3 regions of the Chryseobacterium sp. MEBOG07 genome follow, and region 2 is predicted to be linked to each of the others. Evidence: riboswitches for the same ligand, from Rfam matches in the RefSeq annotation. Region 2 holds a riboswitch; each other region holds the start of a gene.
What was found. A riboswitch is a leader RNA that binds a small molecule or an ion and turns the genes downstream of it on or off. The one in region 2 is predicted to bind S-adenosylmethionine.

Region 1 (4,737 bases), 780 kb from region 2:
TTCAGTTAGATGTTTTATGATCATAAAATGTTTTGAAGAAAAATAAGACTCTTCGTCCAATATTTTATCTAAATACGTTGGAGTAGTGAAAGTCATCCAATATTTTGCTTTGTTGGAAAACATAATAGTTACTTCTATGGCATCAGATTCAATATTTTCTATTTTATCATCTATGTTAATAGAAATTATTTCTGGTTGATTGTTTAAACTAAAATAAAATTTCGAATACCATCTCAGTCTTCCTTCATCATTCTGAACCCTTACATTTTCAGTGTTTATTTCTTCGATACTATAAGATTTTCTTTTCGTTAATTGCCCGGAATATATCCCAATGTTTTTACAATAAATCTTATCCTTTATCTTCATAAATTATTCTCTTACTATCTATAATGATCTTTGAAAATCTGTGGAATCAGTTGGCAAAATAATTCCTGAAAATTAGTTCAAGCTTAATAAAGCCAATCTATATCCATCCATTCCGAAGCCAGATAAAACAGCATCCGTATTGGCAGCTGTCACAGATTTCTGTCTGAACTCTTCTCGTTTATAGATATTGCTGATGTGAACCTCTACTTTTGGCTTTCGGATATTTTTTAAACAATCCGCAATGGCATAGGAATAATGAGTAAAAGCTCCGGGATTAATAACTACCGCATCAAAATCATCTTCCTGAAGCCTGTTGATGAGCTCTCCTTCAATATTCGACTGGTAATATTTTAATTCATGAGACTGAAACTCGGATCTTAAAATTTCCAAATAGCTTTCCATAGAAACGCTTCCATAGATTTCCGGTTCTCTGGTACCTAAAAGGTTGAGATTAGGACCGTTTATAATCAAAACTTTCATCCTATAAAATTAAAAACTTTTTTCAATTAATGGTCAAAAATTTCATTAAAGCATACAATATGCTCAATTGAATTATTGATAATGATATTTATCATGTTTGTGAAAGTGATAACGGATGTAACTCCCTATTTTAATGACTTTTATTAAAATATTATGTTAATTTTCAAAAATTTATCATGAAAAAATATAAGTCTACTTGTTTTGTAGACTAAAACTTTATAGCTTTGCAGTCATATTTCGATCGGCTTATAAAGAAAGATGGAGGGAACTGACCCAGTGAAATCTTGACAACCTACCTCTAGAGGCAAGGTGTTACGTTCAGCCTTTAAAGGAAAAATAAGCATTTGGTTTGTCGTATTTATCGATGCCCTTTGCTGTCTTTTCTGCAAAGGGTAAGTTTTTAATATATGATAAACAAAATTGATTATGATTAGTAAATATTTATTTAATTCTAAAGCTTGGATACCTCCGGTTGCTGCATTTTTTCTGGGAATTACCAATGTAAATGCACAAAATTCCAAGCCGAAAAAGATAGCCTCCATGAAAAAGAAATTGATGAAGTAGTGGTGGTAGCCTATGGAAAGGCGAAAAGAAACAGCTATACAGGTTCAGTAGCAACCATTTCCGGCGATAAGATCAATAACAGACCTGTCACCAATATTACCAAAGCTTTGGAAGGGCAGGTTGCAGGGATTCAAACGACAAGTGCTTCAGGGCAGCCAGGTGCAGTTTCTACCATCCGAATCAGGGGAATTGGTTCCATAAGTGCTTCCAGTGATCCGTTATATGTAGTGGACGGGATTCCATTTGACGGAAACCTGAACTCTATCAGTCCAAGTGATATTGAATCTATAAGTGTTCTGAAAGATGCTACAGCAAGTGCATTGTATGGTTCAAGAGGGGCTAATGGGATTATCATTATTACTACAAAATCAGGTAAAAAAGGAGAGGCGAAAGTTAATTTTAATATCAGCCAGGGGTTCTCAGGAAGAGCGGTAAAAGATTACGAACAGGTTAATACAGATCAGTATTTTCAATTATATTGGGAAGCATTGAGAAACGGTTATCAATCTGGCAAAGTGTCTTCTCAACAGGCAGCCCAGATGGCGACAGACAATCTTGTTTCTACACTTGGGATCAACCCTTACGGAACAGGTTATTCAAAACCAGTAGGAACAGACGGGAAGCTATTGCCTGGTGCATCCCCTTTATGGAATGACGACTGGAGAGACATCTTACAGAGAGTGGCTTCAAGAAATCAGGTAGATCTGGATATCAGTGGAGGAAGTGAGAAAAGTAATTATTTCTTTTCCCTGGGCTATCTGGATGATAAAGGAATGGCTATTGAATCAGGATTTAAAAGATACAATACCCGATTAAAGATCAATTCTGAAGTGAAAAAATGGCTGAATGTTGGGGTGAACTTAAGCTATACAAACAGTGTACAGCAGGCACCTACTTCTTCAGATTCCAAAGCAAGCAATATCATCAATGCGGCAAGATTTATTCCTTCATTCTATCCTTATTATGAAAGAAATCCTGATGGATCATTTGTGCTGGATGCTGCCGGAGACAGAATTTATGATTTTGGGAAGTACAGACCTACGAATGCACTTCAGAACCAGAATGCTGCAGCAACGCTGCCACTGGATAAAAATGAAAATAAAGAAGATAACTTCTCAGGGAAAGGATTCATGGAATTTACCTTTTTACCGGAGTTGAAATTCAAGTCAAGTTTTTCTGTGGATTTAGTCAATTATTATGGACATTTTTATTCAAATCCATTGCTGGGACAAGGTGCTGAAATTGGAGGTTCGGTGACGAAAAGCAGTGCCAGAACGCTTTCTTATACAACCAGTAATATTCTTACCTATGATAAGAAATTTGGAAAGCACCATGTAAATGTTTTGGCAGGACACGAATTCTATAAATACGATTATCAGACGATTTCAGGAACGAGAAGCCAGTTCTCATTGCCTTACTATTATGAGCCGGATGCCGCTTCTTTATTAGGAAGTTTCAGTGGAAACAGTAATAAACTAAGCTTATTGAGTTTTCTTGGAAAAGTAGAGTACGATTATAATAATACTTATTTCCTATCAGCTTCAGGAAGAGCAGACAGTTCTTCAAGATTTGAGAAAGATAACAGATGGGGGAGATTCTGGTCAGTAGGAGGTTCATGGAAGATTTCAAATGAGGAATTTATTAAAAGCCTGAATGTCTTCAATCAGTTGACATTACGTGCCAGCTACGGAGGACAGGGGAATGATAAATTACTTCGACCAAACGGACAACCACTTTATTACGCTTATCAGGAGCTATACCGGTTTATCAGCCTTGGTGGAGAACCGGGAACAACACTGGAAAAAACGTCTACGAATAATGTGAAGTGGGAAACCAACCTTAACTTAAATGTAGGTTTGGAATTTGCGATTCTGAATAACAGAATTAAAGGGAATATCGAATATTTCAAAAGAAAAAGTCAGGATCTTCTCTTCAATATGCCGGTTGCACCATCATTGGGAATCAGTGATTATCCAGCCAATATTGGAACCATCCAGAATACAGGATTTGAATTTTCACTATTCACAACACCTATTAAAACTGATGATTTCCAATGGAATGTGGATGTTAATCTGAGTACTTTAAACAATAAAGTAACAAAGTTACCTGCGGGTTCTCTTGTTGTTGGAACAAAATTATTAACAGTAGGAGGTTCTGTGTATGATTTCTTTATTCCGGAATGGGTTGGAGTAGATCCAAGCAATGGAAAACCATTGTGGAAAACAGTTACTACAGATGCCAGCGGAAACTCAGTGGAAGGAACTACGTCAGAATATTCAAAAGCCACAAAATTGCTGCAAGGTTCTGCATTGCCTAAACTGACTGGAGGAATCAGCACGAGCATTAATTATAAGAATTTTGATTTTTCAGGATTGCTGACATTTAAAATCGGGGGAAAAATTTTGGATAACGATTATACTTCCATCATGCATAACGGAAGTGCCGGCGGACGTGCATGGAGTGCCGAAATGATGAACAGATGGACTCCGGAGAATCCTAATACAGATGTTCCCGGATTGAGTACGACAACGAATAACTGGACCTCTACATCTTCAAGATTCCTGTATTCCGGAACGTATGCAAGGCTTAAAAATGTGAGTCTAGGATATACACTTCCTGATGATTATTTTGAGAAGATAGGACTTAAAAAGTTCAGAATTTATATCCAAGCAGAAAACCTTCTGACCTTCTATAAACATAAAGGGATGGATCCTGAGCAGGCTTTGGACGGGACAACCTATTACAGATATCCTGCCATGAGAACGATCACTTTTGGTCTTCAGGCCACTCTTTAACCTTTTAAAATTGAAACAATGAAAAAATTAATATATCTCTCGTTTGCGCTTATCGGATTTTTCTCGCTCACAAGCTGTGAAAATGACTTGGATACTGCTCCAACTGATCAGGCTAGCAGTGTGGAAGTTTTCAAAACAGCAGAAAGTGCTGAAACTGTAGTGAACGGTACCTGGGCAAAATTTAATAATGATGGAACCACCTTTGCCAATATCGGCTACTCAACAGTTTTAAGAGCCAGTGATGCGATGGGAAGTGATGTAGCGGTATTGACCAATAAATATGGTTTTAGTTCTACTTATGCTTTCACAGAAATGGTGAACAGTACAGCAAGCCGCCCTTTGTTTATCTGGACAATGCTATATTCTACCATCAATAATATGAACAATGTTATTACAAGAATAGATGGGACTGAAGGCAGCCAGGAGAAAAAAAATCAGGTGAAAGGACAGGCAAAGACGTTACGTGCTTTCTGTTATCTGAACCTGGCGAGTTTTTACCAGTTCAGTTATCTTAAGGACAAAACAGCTTTAA
Region 2 (4,737 bases):
ATGTGAAGTCAAACTTTTTCAGCTTAGCCTGAAATTCCAAATACGTAGAAGCCGTCTGTCTCTGATATTCAAGATTGGTTAGACCAAAACTTTCCGTATCATAATCCTGCCTTTCATACAACCCTCCCAAGCTTATCTTTCCACCATCAAGAAGCTTAATGGGTTGAGCATAATCTACTTTGAAGTTGGTAATATTCATCACAGATTTATTGTTCAGAATATCTTTTAATCCATTCGTAGGGCTATCGAGAGGTTCGCCGGGATAGTTTACAAATGTACCGTCCTGAAAGAAATTGTCCTGAGCAAACTTACTGTCAGATCTTGTATACCCCAACTGGAAGTCCAGTTTTTGAGATTTGTCAGCAAAACGCTTCTGATAAGTTACCACCGCTTCCTGTCTCAGGGTATTGGTATGAGCAACATCCGAAGAAGTATAAAAAGCTTCTTTTAAATCATTCAGATTTCTCTTGAAAGGTAAATCTCCATGTCCGTCACTTAAAGTGTAGTTATCATTATTATTGTGATAAATATCGTAGTTTACTAATAATCTGTCTTGCCCTAAATCAAAAGTCAATCCTGATTTTGCAAAATATCCTCGTCCATATCTGTCGGTATGACTTGATAGCAGCTCATCCTGCTGACCATTCAGCATACTTTCACGATAATTTTGGCCCACATTCAGCTGCCAGCCGAAAAGCTTATTTCTTGCATTTAAATTAACAGAATTGGTCGTTCTGTTTCTATATTTATCGTAATTCGTGAAAGAATAATTCCCTGAATAAGTAGCTGTTAAATATTTATTGGCGTTTTTGTTGGTAATGATATTCATGATAGCACCTCCGGAAGTCGCTGGAAATTCAGCACCTGGCTGGGTGATCACTTCAATTCTTTCTACAGAATTGGCAGGCATTCCTTCAAGAAAAGAGTTCAGTTCATTGGAGGTGATATTCAATGGTCTTCCGTTCAGATATACATCCAGTATTTTCCCCTGATACATCATCCCCGCAATATCTGTTGATACAAGCCCCGGAAGTTTTTTGATTCCTTCCAAAACGTTTCCGTTATTCAGCTGAGGCTGCTCGGAAAAGTCAAAAATTGTACGATCTGCTTTTTGTTCAACGGCTTTTTTAGTTTTGGTGATGACTACACCTTCAATTTGCTTTTCTTTATCAGCAGTAGTGTTCTTTTCCTGTGAGAAGACCAGCATAGAACTTACCAGTGATAAAGCGAAGATAGTTTTTTTCATAATGTTTTTTACTGATATCCGGTTAGACGCTGAAAAAGAGAAATTGTTACGCTAAAATGTTGAAAATCGAAAAATTAAGCCAAATATTTTTTTATTTACGAAATAATTATATCTTTGTCAGGTAATTATCAAGAATCTCTAGATGGGATAGCAACCTGCAAAAGCAAGCAAGGTGCTGCAATCGATAAGCCGGATCTTCCGGAAAAAATGTTTATCATTCTATCATTACCCCATCTTGAATTTTTGTTTTAAAGTTAAAATCAAATGTTTAAAGACAAGGGAAATCACCTTACATCAGTTATTTTTTATGCCTCGGATCATGAAGTGAGTCTTCATTATTCCGATATGTTCTCATGCCATTTCTACATGCGCATGTGTTGTTGTTTCTAGTCTTTTCTATTCCTAAAAAATAATACAAACATTTCGAGCATCTATGGTAACCTTAAAATTTAAGGCTACAGGATCTTTTTTGCTCAAAAAAGAATTTTTAACAACAAAAAGTAAACAACAATCAACATGCATAATTTCAAAAAAAGAATCTTTGTTCCTTCTATTGCGCTTATCTCTACATTTTATTATGCGCAGACAGACACTTTACAATCTAAGAAAATAGATGATGTGGTTATTCTTGGATCAAGAGGTTCCGGAAGATCACTGACAGATACACCCGTTCCGGTGGATATCATTAATATTTCTAAAATTTTAAAACAAAGCCCAACTAACAATATCAGCCAGGCTTTAAATTATATTGTACCTTCATTTTCATCCACCTCTCATACAGTGAACGATGGAACTGATTTTGTAGATCCGGCTCTTTTAAGAGGACTAGGTCCGGACCAAGTGCTGGTTTTGCTCAATGGAAAAAGGAGATATCAGTCTTCATTGATTAATGTTACCCTTACACCGGGAAGAGGGTCTGTGGGAACCGATCTAAATGCTATTCCGGCTTTCGCTTTGGAAAAAATAGAGGTTTTAAGAGACGGAGCTTCTGCTCAATATGGTTCTGATGCCATTGCAGGAGTCGTTAATCTCGGACTAAAAAAGAGACTGGGACTTTCCGGACAGGTATTTCTGGGAGGGTATGCTTCTCCTGTTACTAATAATTTCTCTGGGGGAGTAGATGGGCAGACTATTTCTGTAGACCTTAACTATGGTGCTAAAATTGGAAAAACAGGATTCATTAATATTACAGGTTCTGCACAATACCGAGATCCTTATTCCAGAGCAGGAGTAAGGGAAGGTGATATTTTCAATGCTTATAATGCAATTAATTACAGAGCATTGCAGGATGGAGTGAATATTGACGGTCTGTATAAAAATATTACCAATACGTCCAATACTCAACAGATTATTAATACCGTTAAACAGTATGCCACTAAGGTAGATTATTTTGGAACTAATTTTCAATCTCAAATTTCGGGAGCAAACAGCATTTCCGATCTTCAAAAAATATTGGGGCAAGATGTTACATCACAGGAACTTAATTACAGAGGATTGGAGAGAAAAGATTTCAGCCTGAGAGCAGGTCAGTCTAAATTACAGTCTGGGCAGCTCTTTTTCAACTCTGAAATTCCTGTGAATGATGATTGGAAAGTTTACTCATTCGGTGGTTACAGTTACCGTCTTGGAAATGCCGGAGGATTTTACAGACTTCCGAATACGGAAAGAAACATCAATGCTGTTACTCCCAATGGATATCTTCCACAGATTGAAGCAGCGGTAAATGATTATTCTCTGGCAGCCGGAATCAAAGGAAAATGGAATGGCTGGAATGTGGACTTCAGCAATACGTTTGGGAAAAATACCTTTGGTTTTGGAGTTGTCAACACTTTTAATGCATCGCTTACAGATAGCTCTCCAAGAACTTTTGATGCCGGAGGATCTGAGTTCTCCCAAAATACGGTTAATCTGGACTTCTCCAAAAAATATGATGTCCTGAAAGGATTAAACCTTGCCTTTGGTGCTGAATATCGACATGAAAACTATAAAGTGAATGTCGGAAAAGAAAACTCTTATGCTTCTTACGATATTTATGGGCGTGTGGTAACAGCTAAAACCCCTGAAAATGAAAAAGTAACCGACTTCTTCGGAAGTATAAGGCCAGCCGGAGCACAGGTTTTTCCCGGCTTTAGTCCGGAAAATGCCGTTTCAGGAAATAGAAACAGTATTGCTGCATATGCCGATGCAGAGTTGGAAGTTACGGACGGATGGCTTCTGGAAGGAGCATTACGATATGAGAATTATTCAGATTTTGGGTCTACCTTCAATTATAAAGTGGCAACCAATGTAAAGCTGGCCCCCAATCTGAACTGGAGAGGTGCTTTTTCTACAGGATTTAGAGCGCCTTCTTTAGCTCAAATTTATTATAGTTCTACTTCTACGTTGATTCAGCAGGGAAAAACTACACAAGTGGGAACTTTCAGGAATAATTCTGAAGCAGCACAGGCATTGGGTATTCCAAAATTAAAACAGGAAACTTCACAGTCTTACAGCACAGGAATCACATGGAAAATTCCGTCATTAAGTCTTACTTTCACAGCAGATGCTTATTTAATAAAGATTAAGGACAGAGTAGTGCTGACAGATCTTTTCTTCCGCCCTGATGGTAATTTTACCCCAGGTTCAGATCAGGCAGTTTTGCAAAGTGCTTTTGATCTGGCAAGGGCTAGTGCTGCTAACTTTTTTGCCAATGCGGTAGACTCTCAGACGAAAGGGCTGGATATTACTATCTCTCAGAATTCAAAGATTTCATCAGGGGTTTCTTTGGAGAATAATTTGGGAATCAATTTTAATCAGACCAAAAGAATCGGGGATATTCATGCGTCGCCTAAATTGGTAAGCCAGATTGATAATTATTTCTCAGAACCGAACAGAGTCTATTTTGAAGAGGCGGTACCGCGCGTAAAAGCGACCTTATCCAATGTTTTAAGAGTTTCCGAGTTTACCTTCCTGCTGCGTAATTCTTTCTTTGGCAAAGTGACTGATGCGGATGTTTTAGATGCTAATTTTGACGGTGTGACAGGAAGTACAGAGCATTTTATTCTTAATAACCGTTTTGTAACAGATTTATCCGTAGGATATGATTTTAATAGAAATATTTCCGCAACGATCGGAAGCAATAATATCCTGAATATTCTGCCATCTAAAAGCCCGAATATAAGTTCATTAACGGCTGATAACCAGTTTGTATATTCCAGACAGGTTTCCCAGTATGGGATAGGAGGAAGGTTCTTGTTTGCAAGAATCGAATTCAGGTTCTGATAGATAAAGCTTAAATGTCTTAAAAAAAACAGAGAGTTTATCTCTGTTTTTTTTATTCTATTACACCATAAAGAATGAATTTTCTATGAGAGTGATGATTCTGATTTTATTTATTTCAGTGAAGAAAACTCAATAAAATCATATTCGGCAGAAGAAGAGAAAAGCTGTCTGAGTACTGCTGCATGACCATTTCCTGCTATCACAAGAATTCGGTCTTCACTGTTATGAGG
Region 3 (4,737 bases), 940 kb from region 2:
AGGTTTTTCTTCTGCAAAGCTTGCTCTCATATCTTCTGCATCCTGAAATATAAAGCTGGAGGTAAGATATAATGGCGTGGAATGTTCATCAAACTGAGATCTTTCAGTCTGGGTTCTTATTGCTGATGTTTCAAAATTTTCCATATAGTTTTAATTGGTCAATTTCACAGTGTAGCCATCAGATTCTTCGCTATGCTCAGAAGGACAATTGCCGTTATGGTTACACTGCCAAATTGGTAGATTGTTACATTAAATATTATTTAGTTTCACTTACTCTTAAAATATCTCCGAATACTCCTCTAGCTGTTACTTGTGCTCCGGCTCCGGCTCCCATAATCACGATTGGATTTTCTCCATAGCTTTCTGTATAAATTTCAAAGATAGAATCGGAACCTTTTAACTGTCCTAATGCTGAAGTTGCAGGAACTGAAATCAATTTCACATCCAATTCACCTTTATCTTTCTGCAAGTCACCATGTAAGTCACCCACATATCTCAACACATGGCCAGGCTCCTGATTTTCTTTAATTTTCTGGTATTCTTCATCCAGTTCATCCAATCTTGAAAGAAATTCTGATTTTGAAACTTCAAGTAAGCTTTCCGGAACAAGGTTTTGGATATTAATATCACCGAACTCATTGATCAGGTCTAGTTCTCTTGCTAAAATCAATAGTTTTCTTGCTACATCATTTCCGGATAAGTCTTCTCTCGGATCCGGTTCTGTATAGCCTTTTTCCAAAGCTTCGTTGACAATTGCTGAAAATTTATCATCTCTCAAAGAAAAATTATTGAATACATAGCTCAGTGTTCCTGAGAATACTCCTTTGATTCTTGTGATATTTTCTCCTGAAAGGTGTAATAATTTTATGGTATCAATTAACGGTAAACCTGCACCAACATTAGTTTCATACAGATAACGTCTGTTGTTTTTACTCAACGTATATCTTAGTTTTCTGTACTCTTCAATTGGAAGGGTATTGAAAATTTTGTTGGAAGAAACCAGATCAAATCCGTTTTCTGCTAAAGCATGGTAGTTCTTCACAAAATCCTTACTCGCTGTGTTATCCACAACAATCAGGTTCTCCAGTTGATTTTCATTAGAGAAATTGATCAGTTCTTCTACATTCGATGGATGTTCTGCTGTCAAAACCTCATCACCCCAATTGGCATCAAATCCTTTTTTGTTGAAGGCAATTTTCTTTGAATTGGCTACCGCAACTACTCTAAGGTCTATTTTTTTACGTTTTTTAATTTCTTCTGCAGATTCCAAGACTTGTTGTATCAATGTCTTTCCTACATTTCCGTGACCAATGATTGCCAGATGAACTGTCTTTGGTTTTTTGAAAATTTCAGATTCTATGATGTTTTTTGTTTTTTCATCCTGTGAAGAAGTCACTACGATATTAACTCTGTTTTCTCCGGCTACCTGATTCAGCAATAATGGGAAAACATTGTTTCTTGCCAGTTCGGCAAAGACTTTATTGAAATCTTCTGCTACAAAACCGATCACAGAAACATTATTGATACTATAGATTTGAGAAACTTTTCCAGATTTTCTTTCTGCTTCGAACTCATCAATAAGACAAGCGACTGCTTTTTCTGCATCAATTTCCTGAACCAAAATAGAAATTCCGTTTTCTATGGCCTGTTGAGAGATTACTCCTACACTGATGCGCGCTAAAGTAAGCGCTTTAAAAATTCTTCCGTCAATCCCGATTTCTCCCAGGAAATCTTCTCCTTCAAATTTGATGATTGATCTGTTCTTCAAAAATTTTATTTCGTTAGCATTTTTCATTACTTCTATAAAATGTTTTTTATGATATTATTTAATTGTTGATATTCCATTAGGAAGGCGTCATGCCCGTGTATAGATTGGATCTCGTGATAAGAAACATCCTTATTTTTCTCTTTTAAGTTTTCAAAACACATTCGGATTTCAGAAGCCGGGAAGAATAAGTCTGTATCTACGGAGATCATGTGCATTCGTGCTTCGATCTTCTCCAGTGCTTTTTCATCAGTATTAATATTCATCAAGAGATGGTTCATCAGTTTGTATGCCTTTAAACTAAACCTTTCGTTTAATGCATTACCATGATAAACCAGCCAGTCTTCTGATTCCAGGCGTTGTTTGTCCTGATTATATTGGTTTTGAAATCTATCGTTGAGTGATTGTGGAGTTCTATAACAGAGCATCGCATGAATTCTTGCTTTCTGTAATGGTTCATCTTTATCATTCAATAAAAACTTTTGAACCAGACATTGAGCATGAAGCCAGTCGTGTGTTCTGTAATCACAGGCTATGGGGATAAATATTTCTGCAAGATCCGGCTGCTTAGCAAGCATTTCCCATGCAATTCCCCCTCCAAGAGAGCCTCCAATAATGGCATATATATTTTTGATATGTAAAGCTTCAAGTCCTTTCAGAAATATCGCTGCGATATCTGAAGGTGTAAAGTCTTCATAGTCTTCAATTAAAAAATCGTCATAACCGTTTCCGGGTATATTGAAACACAGAACAGTATATTGATCGGTATCAACAAGCTGATTTTCTCCCACCAATTGTTTCCACCATCCTTTTTCTCCCGATACATTTGAGTTTCCGGTAAGAGCATGGTTGATTAGAATGATGGGTGCTGTAAACAGATCTTTCCCAAAAAGCTGATAGCTTAATGAGATATGATATTCCTTTTGGGAATAAGTTTGATACGAAAGATTAATATAGTTTAGTTCTGTTTTCAATTCTATTATATTTTAATACAAATACAATTGAAAATGCCACAGGAAATGGCTGAAAAGAACTTCAGTAAGTTATCTGTCCAAAATAAATTGGTAGAACGTAGCACCTTCTTTGCTTGCACAAAGGGTTGCTAAGGTTTCATAGGGTCTAATCCCTCAACCTTTCTTGATAACATTTTCAATATTTAAATGAACGAATGATGCAAAGGTAGTTCTTTTCTTTTAATTTCAAAAAAAATTATTTTAATATTTAAAACAGCCCTTAAATACAAGTATTTCAAGGCTATATTAATAATTATTCAGATGAAAAAAATTGGAATTACTTCTCAAAAAAACTAACTTCGTATTGAAAAATGATGAAATATGACCGTTGAAAAAGAAAGATTACAAGATACTAAATGGAAAAACTGGGGACCTTATGTAAGCAACCGCCAGTGGGGAAATGTACGTGAAGATTACAGCCCGAATGGGAATGCATGGAATTTTACCAATCATCATAATGCCGAAAGCTATGCTTACCGCTGGGGAGAAGAAGGGATCGCCGGGATTTCTGATGTAAAGCAGATTTTCTGTTTTGCTTTTTCTTTCTGGAACAGGAAAGATAAAATGGTAAAAGAACGATTCTTTGGATTGAGCAATCCTCAGGGAAATCATGGTGAAGACATCAAAGAAATATTTTATTATCTGGACAATACGCCTACCCACAGCTATATGAAGATGGTGTATAAATACCCAATTAATGAATTTCCTTACGATGATCTTGTTACAGAAAACGGAAAACGCAGTAAAAAGGAACCGGAGTATGAGATTTTCGACACTGGAATTTTTGATAATGACGAATATTTCGATATTTTCATTGAATACTGTAAAGGCGATCACAACGATATCCTAGCAAGAGTCACCGTTTGTAATCGAAGCCAGCATGAGGCTCCTATTCTGGTAGCTCCTACGGTATGGTTCAGAAATAACTGGAAATGGGGATACAATACTTATAAAGGAGAGATCAATGCTTCTCATGACGGAAGTATTAATATTGGTCATGACAGTATATCAATCAAAAAGCTGTATTCCCGAAATACAAATGCAAAAAGTGTATTTTGTGATAACGAAACGAATACTTCCAAACTTTACGGAGCTCCCAAAGCAGAGAATGCTTATTTCAAAGATGGAATCAATGATTTTATTATTCATCAGGGAAATACCGTAAATCCTGAAAAAAAAGGAACAAAAGCTTCTTTTCTAATTGATGAGCTTATCGGTGCAGGAGAATCAAAAGTCTTTGAATTCAGATTGTGTCCTGACGAAACGGATGAACCTTTTAACAGTTTCGATCATATTTTCAATACCCGACAAGCTGAAGCTGAAGAGTTTTATAACGAAATTCAGAATGATACTGTAAATGAAGATGAAAGAAATGTTCAGAGACAAGCATTTGCCGGGCTTCTCTGGAATAAACAGTTCTATCATTACAATATAGGAAAATGGCTGAAAGGTGATCCTAATTTTGAAGCGCCAAGAAATTTCAATGAGTATGTAAGAAATACAGAATGGAATCATCTCCACAATAAGGATATTATTTCCATGCCTGATAAATGGGAGTATCCATGGTATGCCACCTGGGATCTGGCATTTCACTGTGTTCCTTTTTCAATCATCGATGCAGAATTTGCCAAGGGACAACTTTTACTATTGACCAAAGAATGGTATATGCATCCTAACGGACAGCTTCCTGCTTATGAATGGAACATGAGCGATGTGAACCCACCTGTACATGCGTGGTCATGCTTCCGTGTTTTTAAGATTGATGAAAAAAATAATGGCAAGCCGGATCTGCTATTCTTAGAGAAGGTTTTCCAGAAGTTGTTGCTCAATTTCACATGGTGGGTTAACAGAAAGGATAAAAACGGTAAAAATATTTTTGGAGGCGGCTTCCTTGGTCTTGATAACATTGGAGCTTTTGACCGGAACATGGAATTAAAAGATGGTCAGCATCTTGAGCAG

Region 1: linked by a shared signal. The riboswitch ahead of LF886_RS23190 (SusC/RagA family TonB-linked outer membrane protein) and the one ahead of LF886_RS02905 (TonB-dependent receptor plug domain-containing protein) in region 2 are both predicted to bind S-adenosylmethionine.
Region 3: linked by a shared signal. The riboswitch ahead of LF886_RS24215 (alpha/beta fold hydrolase) and the one ahead of LF886_RS02905 (TonB-dependent receptor plug domain-containing protein) in region 2 are both predicted to bind S-adenosylmethionine.

The regions. Positions count from the first base shown of each region.
Region 1 is NZ_CP084579.1:5,022,119-5,026,855, reverse strand. Features, by position in the region: gene LF886_RS23200 (hypothetical protein) at 1-366, opposite strand, end outside; gene LF886_RS23195 (type II 3-dehydroquinate dehydratase) at 439-846, opposite strand; SAM riboswitch class I at 1,090-1,189, shown strand; gene LF886_RS23190 (SusC/RagA family TonB-linked outer membrane protein) at 1,305-4,205, shown strand; gene LF886_RS23185 (RagB/SusD family nutrient uptake outer membrane protein) at 4,224-4,737, shown strand, end outside.
Region 2 is NZ_CP084579.1:620,529-625,265, forward strand. Features, by position in the region: gene LF886_RS02900 (outer membrane beta-barrel protein) at 1-1,246, opposite strand, end outside; SAM-I-IV-variant riboswitch at 1,367-1,464, shown strand; gene LF886_RS02905 (TonB-dependent receptor plug domain-containing protein) at 1,763-4,507, shown strand; gene LF886_RS02910 (DUF5694 domain-containing protein) at 4,618-4,737, opposite strand, start outside.
Region 3 is NZ_CP084579.1:4,861,228-4,865,964, forward strand. Features, by position in the region: gene LF886_RS22390 (O-succinylhomoserine sulfhydrylase) at 1-144, opposite strand, end outside; gene LF886_RS24210 (ACT domain-containing protein) at 257-1,795, opposite strand; gene LF886_RS24215 (alpha/beta fold hydrolase) at 1,801-2,739, opposite strand; SAM riboswitch class I at 2,806-2,912, opposite strand; gene LF886_RS22405 (MGH1-like glycoside hydrolase domain-containing protein) at 3,100-4,737, shown strand, end outside.